Regions from separate parts of the Terrisporobacter hibernicus genome, predicted to be linked through region 3. Evidence: riboswitches for the same ligand, from Rfam matches in the RefSeq annotation. Region 3 holds a riboswitch; each other region holds the start of a gene.
What was found. A riboswitch is a leader RNA that binds a small molecule or an ion and turns the genes downstream of it on or off. The one in region 3 is predicted to bind cobalamin.
Positions count from the first base shown of each region.

Region 1 (3,292 bases), 760 kb from region 3:
AATGGCTAAAGTAAAGAAGATATATGCAATATCTTTTGGATCCCCAGGGGCACTTCTGAAACGAATTATGGAAAATGCTCCTGCTAAAGAAAAGGCCCTAGCTACATTGTTGCCAACAAGTAAAATAATTATAGATATTATTACAGGTAGCATAATTAAAGTTGTACTAAAACCTGAGTTAAAATTTGATTTTTTATTTGTTTTCATATAGACCACGCTAATTAAAATTCCTAAAACTATAGACGTGGTTATTACTATAAGAGAATTGGTAAGAGTAAAAGATTCTCCACTTGTTGATGCTATTATTGTTTCTAACATATTTCAGCTCCTATTTCCTTATTTTCTTTATTATTTAAGCAATATTTCATAAATTCATTACCATATTTTGAAAAATGAGTTGGATAAATTTCCAATTCAGATAAAATTTTTGTAAACCATAAAGGTATGGCACCTAATATTTTTACTTCCATAAGATATTTTCCTTCTCCAACTACATCTTCACCAAAACTCCCTTCTTCCAAGTGAAGGTGATTTCTTCTAGTTAAAACCCTTGAATCAAAAGTAACTCTAAATTCAGGATTATCCTTGCAAAAAAAAGCATTTCTGTCATAAGAAATAAATACAGTAGGATAAACTTTTGTATTACTAAGATAGTACTTTATTTCACTAAGAACCTGATTATCCATATAATCTTCAACTAGGGGTGTTTTATTATTATAAAGAAATTCATAAGCCTCACCTAAGGAAAGAGAAAGTCTTCTTTTACTAACTATACCGTTGATTTTCTTCTTTAGCTCCAAGAATACTTTATCAGTAGTATTAATTGGAATCTTGTAACTTCTTACTCTAAGTTTTTCTTTATAATATGGTTTTGATATGGAATGTCTTATGACATCGCTGTTTTTTGTATCATAATAGATGTTATAGATACTATACGTATTGTTGTTTTGGCAAAATTTATCACGATTCATATAATCTGAAAGTTTCGGAAGTAATTCATTATATTGGTCTTCTGTTATTAAAAACTTTTTTTCATAGCGCTTAAATGATTTTATTGCCATATTTATCACCTCTTTAGCAATGTATTTTATAGTATGAGTATAATAATGTAACCTTAAAAGAATCTTAAAGATAAATTTTTAACATATTTTTATGAAAAGAATTTTTTTTTATAGATTATATACATAATTTGGTATAGAATTAAAGTGTAAGAATAATAAAAAATATTTTAGGTTCTTTAACGATTAATAGGGAAAGAGGTGAGACCCCTCTACAACCCCCGTTACTGTAATGTGGACGAAACTCAGCGTACCACTGTAGTGTTAAACTATGGGAAGGTGAGGAGTAGGATGAAACTAAGTCAGGATACCTGCCTAAAATATCAAAAGAAATTTCTTCGGGGTGAAGGAAGTATCTTATTAGAAAACATTTTATGTTGGAAATTAAAAGATACTAGCCTAGCCTTTTGGTTAGGTTTTTTTAATTATCAACAAATAAGGAAACAGAATATTTAATTACAACAAGAAAACTTACCTAAATGAATCAAAATAATAAGATATACACCCTAAAAATAATTAAAAGGGAGATGTATGTAGTATGAAAAAAAGTAATTTAAAATGGTCATTAATAGCAGCCTTTATGCTAATGATCACACCAGTAGTCTCAAACGCAATGCACATCATGGAAGGTTTTTTACCAGTAAAATGGGCCATAATTTGGTGGGTAATATTTATTCCATTCTTCGTAGTAGGACTTAAAAATATTGCTAATATAGTTAAAGAACAACCTAAAAAGAAATTATTATTAGCTCTTTGTGGAGCCTTTGTCTTTGTATTATCAGCATTAAAAATTCCATCAGTTACAGGTAGTTGTTCACATCCAACAGGTGTAGGACTTGCGGCAATATTATTTGGACCTAGTGCAACTGTAGTTTTAGGTACAATAGTATTATTATTTCAAGCATTGCTATTAGCCCATGGAGGAATTACGACTTTAGGAGCAAATGCTTTTTCAATGGCAATTGTAGGACCATTAGTTTCTTTTGGAATATGGAAACTATGTAAAGATAAAATGGATAAAAAAGTTGCAGTATTTTTAGCAGCAGCATTAGGAGATTTGTTGACATATACAGTAACATCATTCCAATTAGGTCTTGCTTTCCCAGATCCAGCAGGTGGATTTATGGCTTCAGCAGTAAAATTCTTAGGAGTATTCTTTGTTACTCAAGTACCTATAGCAATAGCAGAAGGATTACTTACAGTTATAATTTATAACTTTATAACTGAAAATGAGGAGAGAGAGGTGTTAGCATAATGCAAAGTTCAACAACAAAAAAATCAAGTAATATGAAGTTGACAGTGATATTATTTATATTAGTTTTAGCTATAATTATTGTTCCACTAATAACTCAAAAGGGTGCAGAATTTGGAGGAGCAGATGGAGAGGCTGAAGGTGTAATAACTGAAATAAATCCAGAGTATGAGCCATGGTTTAGTAGTTTAATAGAACCAGCAAGTGGTGAAATTGAAAGTTTACTATTTGCATCCCAAGCAGCACTTGGAGCAGGAATAATAGGATATTATATAGGAACTACTAGAACTAAGAAAAAAATGAGAGAAGAAAGTTTAAATGATAATAGATGATTATGCTTATAAAAATAAGTTGTCTAAAGTAAATCCAAATATGAAATTTTCCATAGGTATGTTACTACTAATTTTATCTTTAATTAATCCTTACAATTATATATCTTTATTGGTTATAGGTATAATGAGTTTTGTTATAGTTGGAATTGCAAAAATTGAATTTAAAGATTACATTCATTTTATTAAAATTCCGTTTGTATTTTTAATTTTAAGTATAATTATGATACTTTTAAATTTTTCTAAAGATAAAGGATTATTATTATACAGTATAAATATAGGAAGTTTATACATAGGTGTTTCAAATGAATCAATAGTATCATCAACACGTTTGTTTTTTAGAGCATTATCATGTTTGACGTGTATTTATTTTATAATGCTAACAACGCCTTTTAATCAATTAATATTTGTATTTAAAAAACTACATTTACCAGATATAGTTTTAGAAATTTCAATGTTAATGTATAGATTTATATTTATATTTATGGAGGAAGTTGCAGACATAAGAAAGTCTCAAGAACTTAGATTTGGATATATAAATTTAAAAAATGCGTATAACTCCTTTGGATTGTTAGTAAATATGCTATTCAAAAGGATGATGATAAGATATGATGAGATGAGTATAGCTTTGGATATGAAGCTTTATGATGGCA
Region 1 is NZ_CP081135.1:1,244,880-1,248,171, reverse strand. Features, by position in the region: gene JW646_RS06005 (DUF4956 domain-containing protein) at 1-318, opposite strand, end outside; gene JW646_RS06000 (polyphosphate polymerase domain-containing protein) at 312-1,061, opposite strand; cobalamin riboswitch at 1,214-1,391, shown strand; gene JW646_RS05995 (energy-coupling factor ABC transporter permease) at 1,597-2,313, shown strand; gene JW646_RS05990 (energy-coupling factor ABC transporter substrate-binding protein) at 2,313-2,642, shown strand; gene cbiQ (cobalt ECF transporter T component CbiQ) at 2,629-3,292, shown strand, end outside.
Region 1: another riboswitch for cobalamin. It lies ahead of JW646_RS05995 (energy-coupling factor ABC transporter permease); the one in region 3 lies ahead of JW646_RS02395 (hypothetical protein).

Region 2 (3,292 bases), 1.9 Mb from region 3:
GCCTATTAACGCTGTAACTGCTCCCACTGGCAGTTCTATTGGTGCAAACACTGTTCTAGAGATTAAGTCTGATATTACCATTAGTCCTCCTCCAAATAAAAAAGACATAGGTATAACATATTTATGATTTGAACCAAAAGCCTTTCTTACTACATGAGGGGCTATTAAATCTACAAATCCAATAGTCCCGCTAAGAGCTACAGATCCTCCTGTTAATATTGCACAGTAAACAAATAATTTTTTCTTCACTTTGTATGTGTCCACACCTACAGCCTTGGCTTGTTCTTCTCCAAATGTAAGAATATCCATCTCTTTTGTATACCTAAATACACCTAACATTCCAACTAAGAAAAATGGTAATATTAATCCTACGTAAGTCCATCCTCTCATGGCAAAACTACCCATTTGCCAAAGGGTTATACTTTTCAGATCATTGCTAAAAAATGCTGTTAAAGTAGTTAGTAATGCATTTACAAATAAAGATAGAACCATACCTACAAGAACCACTGTATTATTTGACATAGTCTTATCTATTTTTGTTGAAAAAACAATTACTGAAAACATGGTAATTAATCCAAATATAAACCCTATAAATGGTAACGTAAATCCACCTATTAATGGTATTGATATTCCTGTAACTATTATAAGCCCTGCTCCCAAAGAAGCTCCCGAAGATACCCCTAAGGTAAAGGGTGATGCCAATTCGTTTTTTAGTATGGATTGAACTACTGCTCCACTAGTTGCTAAACATCCCCCAACTAAAAATGCTAATAATACTCTTGGTAACCTAAGCTTCCATATTATAGAAATATGTTTTTGTGTAACATTTTCTGGTAAATGTAAATTTAAGGTTTTATTACCTATTATGGACAATGTATCAAATATACTTATATCCGAGCTTCCTATAGATGTTCCTAACCAAATAATTGCAAATAATACAATTATACTTATAACTATCTTTTTTCTATTTGTTATAATCATCTGGATATACGGCTTTAGCCATTTCCTTTAAAGCTTTTATTATATTTTGAGTTGGGCGAGAAGATGAATTTGCATCTATATAATAAACTTCATTATTTTTTACAGCCTTAATATTGTCCCATCCGTCACGAGATTTTATTTCTTTTTCTGGATTTTTCACATAGTTAACTGTAGTTAGTATTACATCTGGATTGGCATCTATTACAGATTCTTCACTAGGTGATATCCATGATTTTTGATCTTTAAATATATTTTCTCCTCCTATAAGTTCAACCATTTCATTTAAAAATGTTGAGTTACCAATACTATATAAAGTAGGTGCTGGCCCTATTTCAACATATATTTTCTTTTTATCTTTTATAGTTTTTCCAACTTTAGCTACTTTTTCTATTTCACTTTTCATATTAGAAACTATTTCTTCGCCTTTATCTTTCTTATTAACTATAGAAGCAATAAACTCTATATCTTTATAAATTCCATCTATACTATCACTGCTAGGTATGTATACTACAGGTATTCCTACATCACTAAGGGATTTAAATGGATCTTCAGATGAACCTACTTTATTGTGCCCTGAAGCTATTACTATATCCGGCTCCAATTCAATTATTGCCTCTGCATCTGGTGAAGTAAAATCCATTTTCTTTACATCTTTATTTACCCCTTCTATACCTTCTGAAAATGTATCCATACACACAATTTTATCTCCCACACCTAAACCTGCTAATATTTCTGTATTAGATGGTGCTGTAGATACTATTTTTTCAATATTTGTTGGTATATTGACTTCATTTCCTTCTCTATCTGTTATAGTTTGCTCTTTTTTGTTACTACAAGCTGCTGTAAAAAGCATAATTAAGCATAATAACAATGGTAATAATTTTTTCTTCATAAGTTTTCCCCCCATACATTTAAGTTTAGAATAAAAAAAACCTAACCATAAGGCTAGGCTTCTATATCTGTATTTTGACATTATATGTCTTTTAAGATACTTCCTTCACCCCGAAGAAATTCACTTTTTAATTTAGGCAGGTCTCCTGACTTAGTATCAACCTACTCCTCTCCTTCCCATAAAAAACTCGCTTCGCTCATTTTTACAGTGGTATATTGAGTTTCGTCCACATTACAGTAACGGGGGCTGTAGAGGAATTTCACCTCTTTCCCTATTAATCTTTAATAAGAACCTAAATCTATATAAAATTGTTTCTTAATATATTGTAGCATATTCAAAGTTAGTTTTTATAAATTTAAAACTAATATTAGTATTTTTATTATTTTTCTTCATAGAAACTTACATTTTTTATTATTATATCAACTGTGCCATCTTCATTTTGTCTAACACTATATTTCATAGGGTCTTCAAAATCCACAAGATTTCCTTTTATATCAAATCCGTTATCTGTTTTTATACTTCTTTTCTTAAGTTTTTTCTCAACCCATTTTTTGTCTATATTAAAATTAGTTTCAATTCCTCTATCTACCATTAGTTCTTTGAAACTTTCCTTTAAGTTATCATCATCTATTGATTTTTCCACAAATTGTTCTATGTCTACTTCTTCTTTTTCTTTTAGAGTATAATTTAATAAACTTCTAACATCTTCTGCTTTTTTAATATTGTTACCCATAGCATTTGTTATCCAGTTATCTGCCGTAGTTTTGAAAGTTTTTGTATTAAACTTGTCATCTGTAACTTTTTCAGCATTTAAAAACTCAGTTATAAATCTTGATTTCTTTTCTGGATCTTCTTCTTTTTCTGAATCTTTATCTAATAATCTCAAATGGAATTCGTCATTTATTCCATTAATTCCAACTAATGCACACTGCTTTTGTCTTCCTGTATCTGGGATTCCTATTTCATTACTTATTATTTGTATGTTGAATTTTTCATCTAATAATTCTATAGAATGAGTGTATAGCTTCTTATAATCTAATTTTACTATTCCCACATATTTTTCATCTTTAACACTATATAAACACATAGCCAAGTCACATGAATCTATATCTTCATATTTTTTCATTATATCAAATAAATATGAAGCTATTTCTTTTGAATTATGAACGAAAGTATCATCATCGTAGATTATTTGCTCACAACAATTTTTTATTATATTATCATTATAATCTTTAAATACTGCCTTTCTTAAATCGTCGTCTTTTATTGCTCTATTAATTATCTTTTGGAAAAACTTATCTACCTCTATATTGTTTTTTCCTTCAAAATCGTTTAGTATTGGACCTTCACTATTTCTATCAAGAACATGAATAATATACTTATGTATAACCATATCTAATAACCTCCCTAAATTTTTAT
Region 2 is NZ_CP081135.1:2,426,751-2,430,042, reverse strand. Features, by position in the region: gene JW646_RS11930 (FecCD family ABC transporter permease) at 1-981, opposite strand, end outside; gene JW646_RS11925 (ABC transporter substrate-binding protein) at 965-1,873, opposite strand; cobalamin riboswitch at 1,992-2,184, opposite strand; gene JW646_RS11920 (nucleoid-associated protein) at 2,253-3,266, opposite strand; gene JW646_RS11915 (RluA family pseudouridine synthase) at 3,289-3,292, opposite strand, start outside.
Region 2: another riboswitch for cobalamin. It lies ahead of JW646_RS11925 (ABC transporter substrate-binding protein); the one in region 3 lies ahead of JW646_RS02395 (hypothetical protein).

Region 3 (3,292 bases):
AATCTATATTTTTTAATGATGTATCATTCTTACTATAATTTCCACCTATATCTGATCCAAACTTAGTAGTATACATTACTCTAATTTCATCATTAGCTTTTACTTTAAATGCCCCAAATCCTAGATTAACAAACCAATCATTTTTAGTTCCCATCCATCCTGAACTAGATCCACCATCAAATGCTTTTAGTCCATTGATTTCACTTATGTAGTTATTTTCTGCACCTGTTTGTGTAGCTTTCACCTTATCTAGTGCTTTAACTATTGCATCCATCATAGTCATATTGTCTTCAATTTTTACCCAATCATCTACTAAAGTTCCATCCCATGCTGCTCCATCTTTTTTAGAGTACGTAGTATTTTCTACTATTACATGTACTTTTTGTGTTAACACTTCTTGTGCAAAAGATTTTATTGATGATACTGTAGATAAGGTAAACACCATAATAAATGCAAGAAAAGAGCTAATAATTTTTTGACTTAATTTCTTAGTGTTTTTATTCCTCATATCTTTCCCCCCAAAATTAAAATATTATAAATCTATAAAAGGGTGCTCTGAAAGCACCCCTTTTATAACAAATTACCAATTATGTAATAAATTTATCATCTTTCTTATTGTAATAATAAATATATTTATTAACACAAATGGTTTAATTGTTTACTATTTAGTAGGTAACCCTGACAAGTTTTCTGGGAATTGTACGCTATAGCCTCCATATGCCCAAACAACAGTTTGTCCTGACTCCACATCAAATGTTTCTCCGCCAACTTTTTCAGAAACATCTACCATTTTTTGTTCAGAAGTCGCATTTCCTTCAGAATCATATACTCTATACATCCAACCAAGTTCATTTTCCATATATGGATAATCTTTATTATTTATATTTACATTTTTTAAGAATTTACTTCCCCATTGTAAATCATCAACAAAATTATCAGCTACAACAGATATTGCATCCATTGCAGATGGATAATTTATTTTAGATGATACAGCACTTGTTGATACAGACCCTTTATTACTTTTTAAAAATTTAAAACTACCACTTGAAGCATCGTATGCTCTTACATTCACACCAGAAACATCTTTTTGTACATCCTTTGGATTTAATACTACAGTAAAGTCCATATATCCTGATTTTGTATTTGTTGCTTCTACAACTGCCACTCCCGCATTCTTTGACGTATCAATCTCAGCATTTCCTTTAGCTGCAAATTGATTTCCTACTGCTTTCGGAGCTTGTTTGCTAACACTTACAGCATCTGTACTTCCTTGTACAATATTCCAATTAATAGAATTTGCATCTGCTTCATTATTAAAAAGACTTGTGCCATACCAATTACTTGTTGCGCCTTGAACCATTAAAGCTTGATCCTTTGTTCCACTTCCTTTTTCAACAGTATAATTATAATCAGTATTATAATTAGTTAAATTAGGATACTCTGTAAAAAAATCAGTTGCAAATGATGTTGCCCCCATTGATAACATTATAGCTGCCGCCATTCCTGTAGTTGCAAATTTTCTAAATCTTTTGTTCATAAAAAACATCCCCTTCTTTATTAAAAATATTATTATTTATAAGGAAGATTAATTTCCATATAATTATCAAAAACCACATGAAAAATAAACCTCCGATTATGCCTTCGGAAACTTTCACCATAAACTTACAATATGCCTGTATTCTGACTAAAGCTCAAACCTACTCTTTGCTCCTTCCCAGAGATAACTCCAGTGGTAATAGCAAATTTCGTAACTTATTACAGCAGGGATAATCTGTGGCGGAATCTCACCGCACTTCCAAAATAAAAAATATTTTTCATTTTTTACATATATTAATTATTTATATATTTACATTACTATTTTTTATTATCTATAATATTCAATAAGTTTACAAATTATTACCTCATATTCATTATACTGTATATTTATTCAGACTTTGGTATAGTCTTTTTTCTAATAAAAGTAGTACCATCATAGTACTACTTTTCACACCCTTCATAATATTGTACTTATGTTTTTATGCAATTAAAAAATGCCAGGTATGAAAATTCATACCTGGCATCAATAAATCTTTTTGATTAAAATTCTATACTTCTCTTGGAAGTATAATTTCAAATTCTGTTTTATAGTTTTTTCTAGCATCCACAATTTTTATACTTCCACCATGAGCTTCTACTATTTTTTTACTTATGGCAAGTCCCAGCCCTGAACCTTTTTTAGTACGAGATTTTTCCCCAACCACAAAAGGATTAAAAATATTTTTTCGTATTTCTTTTGGAATTCCATGGCCATTATCTGCAATATTTATTTTCACCATATCAAAATATTCTTCTATTTCAAATAATATGGATAAATCTTTTTTATTATGTTTTAATGAGTTTGATATAATATTTTCAAAAACACGCTTTAACTGAAATCTGTCTAACTTACAATAAATAGGGTCATCTGGAATATCAGCTTCCAACTCCACTCCATTTATATCTAATTCTTCATATTTTCCTGCTAGATAAACTCTACCATATTCACATAAATCTATTTTTTCAAAAACAAATTTGTAATCTGGATGTTCTAATTTACTATATTCATAAAAAGTATTAATCAATTCATCTAAGTGATCTGCTTTTTTATATATAGTCATAAGATATTGATCTTTTTCTTCTTCTGAAACTAGATTATCACAAACAGCTTTTGAATATCCCTTTATAACTGTTATTGGTGTTTTTAAATCATGGGATATATCCGCAAGGATTTTTTGTTTTTCTTCTTCCAAGCTTTCACGCTTTTTCTCACTATTATACAACTTCCTTGACATATCATTGAAACTACTACAAATATCACAAAATTCCTGTGGTCCATCATAATCTAAATAATTTTCACGCTCACCGTTTTTAAACTTGACAATGGCTTCATTTAAAATATTAATCGGTCTTTTTACTTTATGATTTAGCCAAGTTATAAATATTATAATTAAGATAATATATATTAGTATAAATAATACAAATGCGCATATGCAAGTAATCAAAATTTTACTATATATTTCATTAGTAAGAGAAGGAGTATTTATTAAAAGCGTTAACTTTTCATTGTCCTTATCTTTAAAAGAATATTTTCTAATATCATATCCTTTTAGATAAGCTCCTGTTAAATATTTAAACTCATTTTTAGTAAAAGATTTTCTAGTATCTCCCGTATTCGTATATATTAAATTTAATTTATCATCTACCACGTAAATTTTATTATGAATATCGTCATTTTCATCATAATAAGTTATGGATACTGATACATTTTCTTTAT
Region 3 is NZ_CP081135.1:487,923-491,214, forward strand. Features, by position in the region: gene JW646_RS02390 (leucine-rich repeat protein) at 1-508, opposite strand, end outside; gene JW646_RS02395 (hypothetical protein) at 662-1,537, opposite strand; cobalamin riboswitch at 1,654-1,844, opposite strand; gene JW646_RS02400 (HAMP domain-containing sensor histidine kinase) at 2,085-3,292, opposite strand, start outside.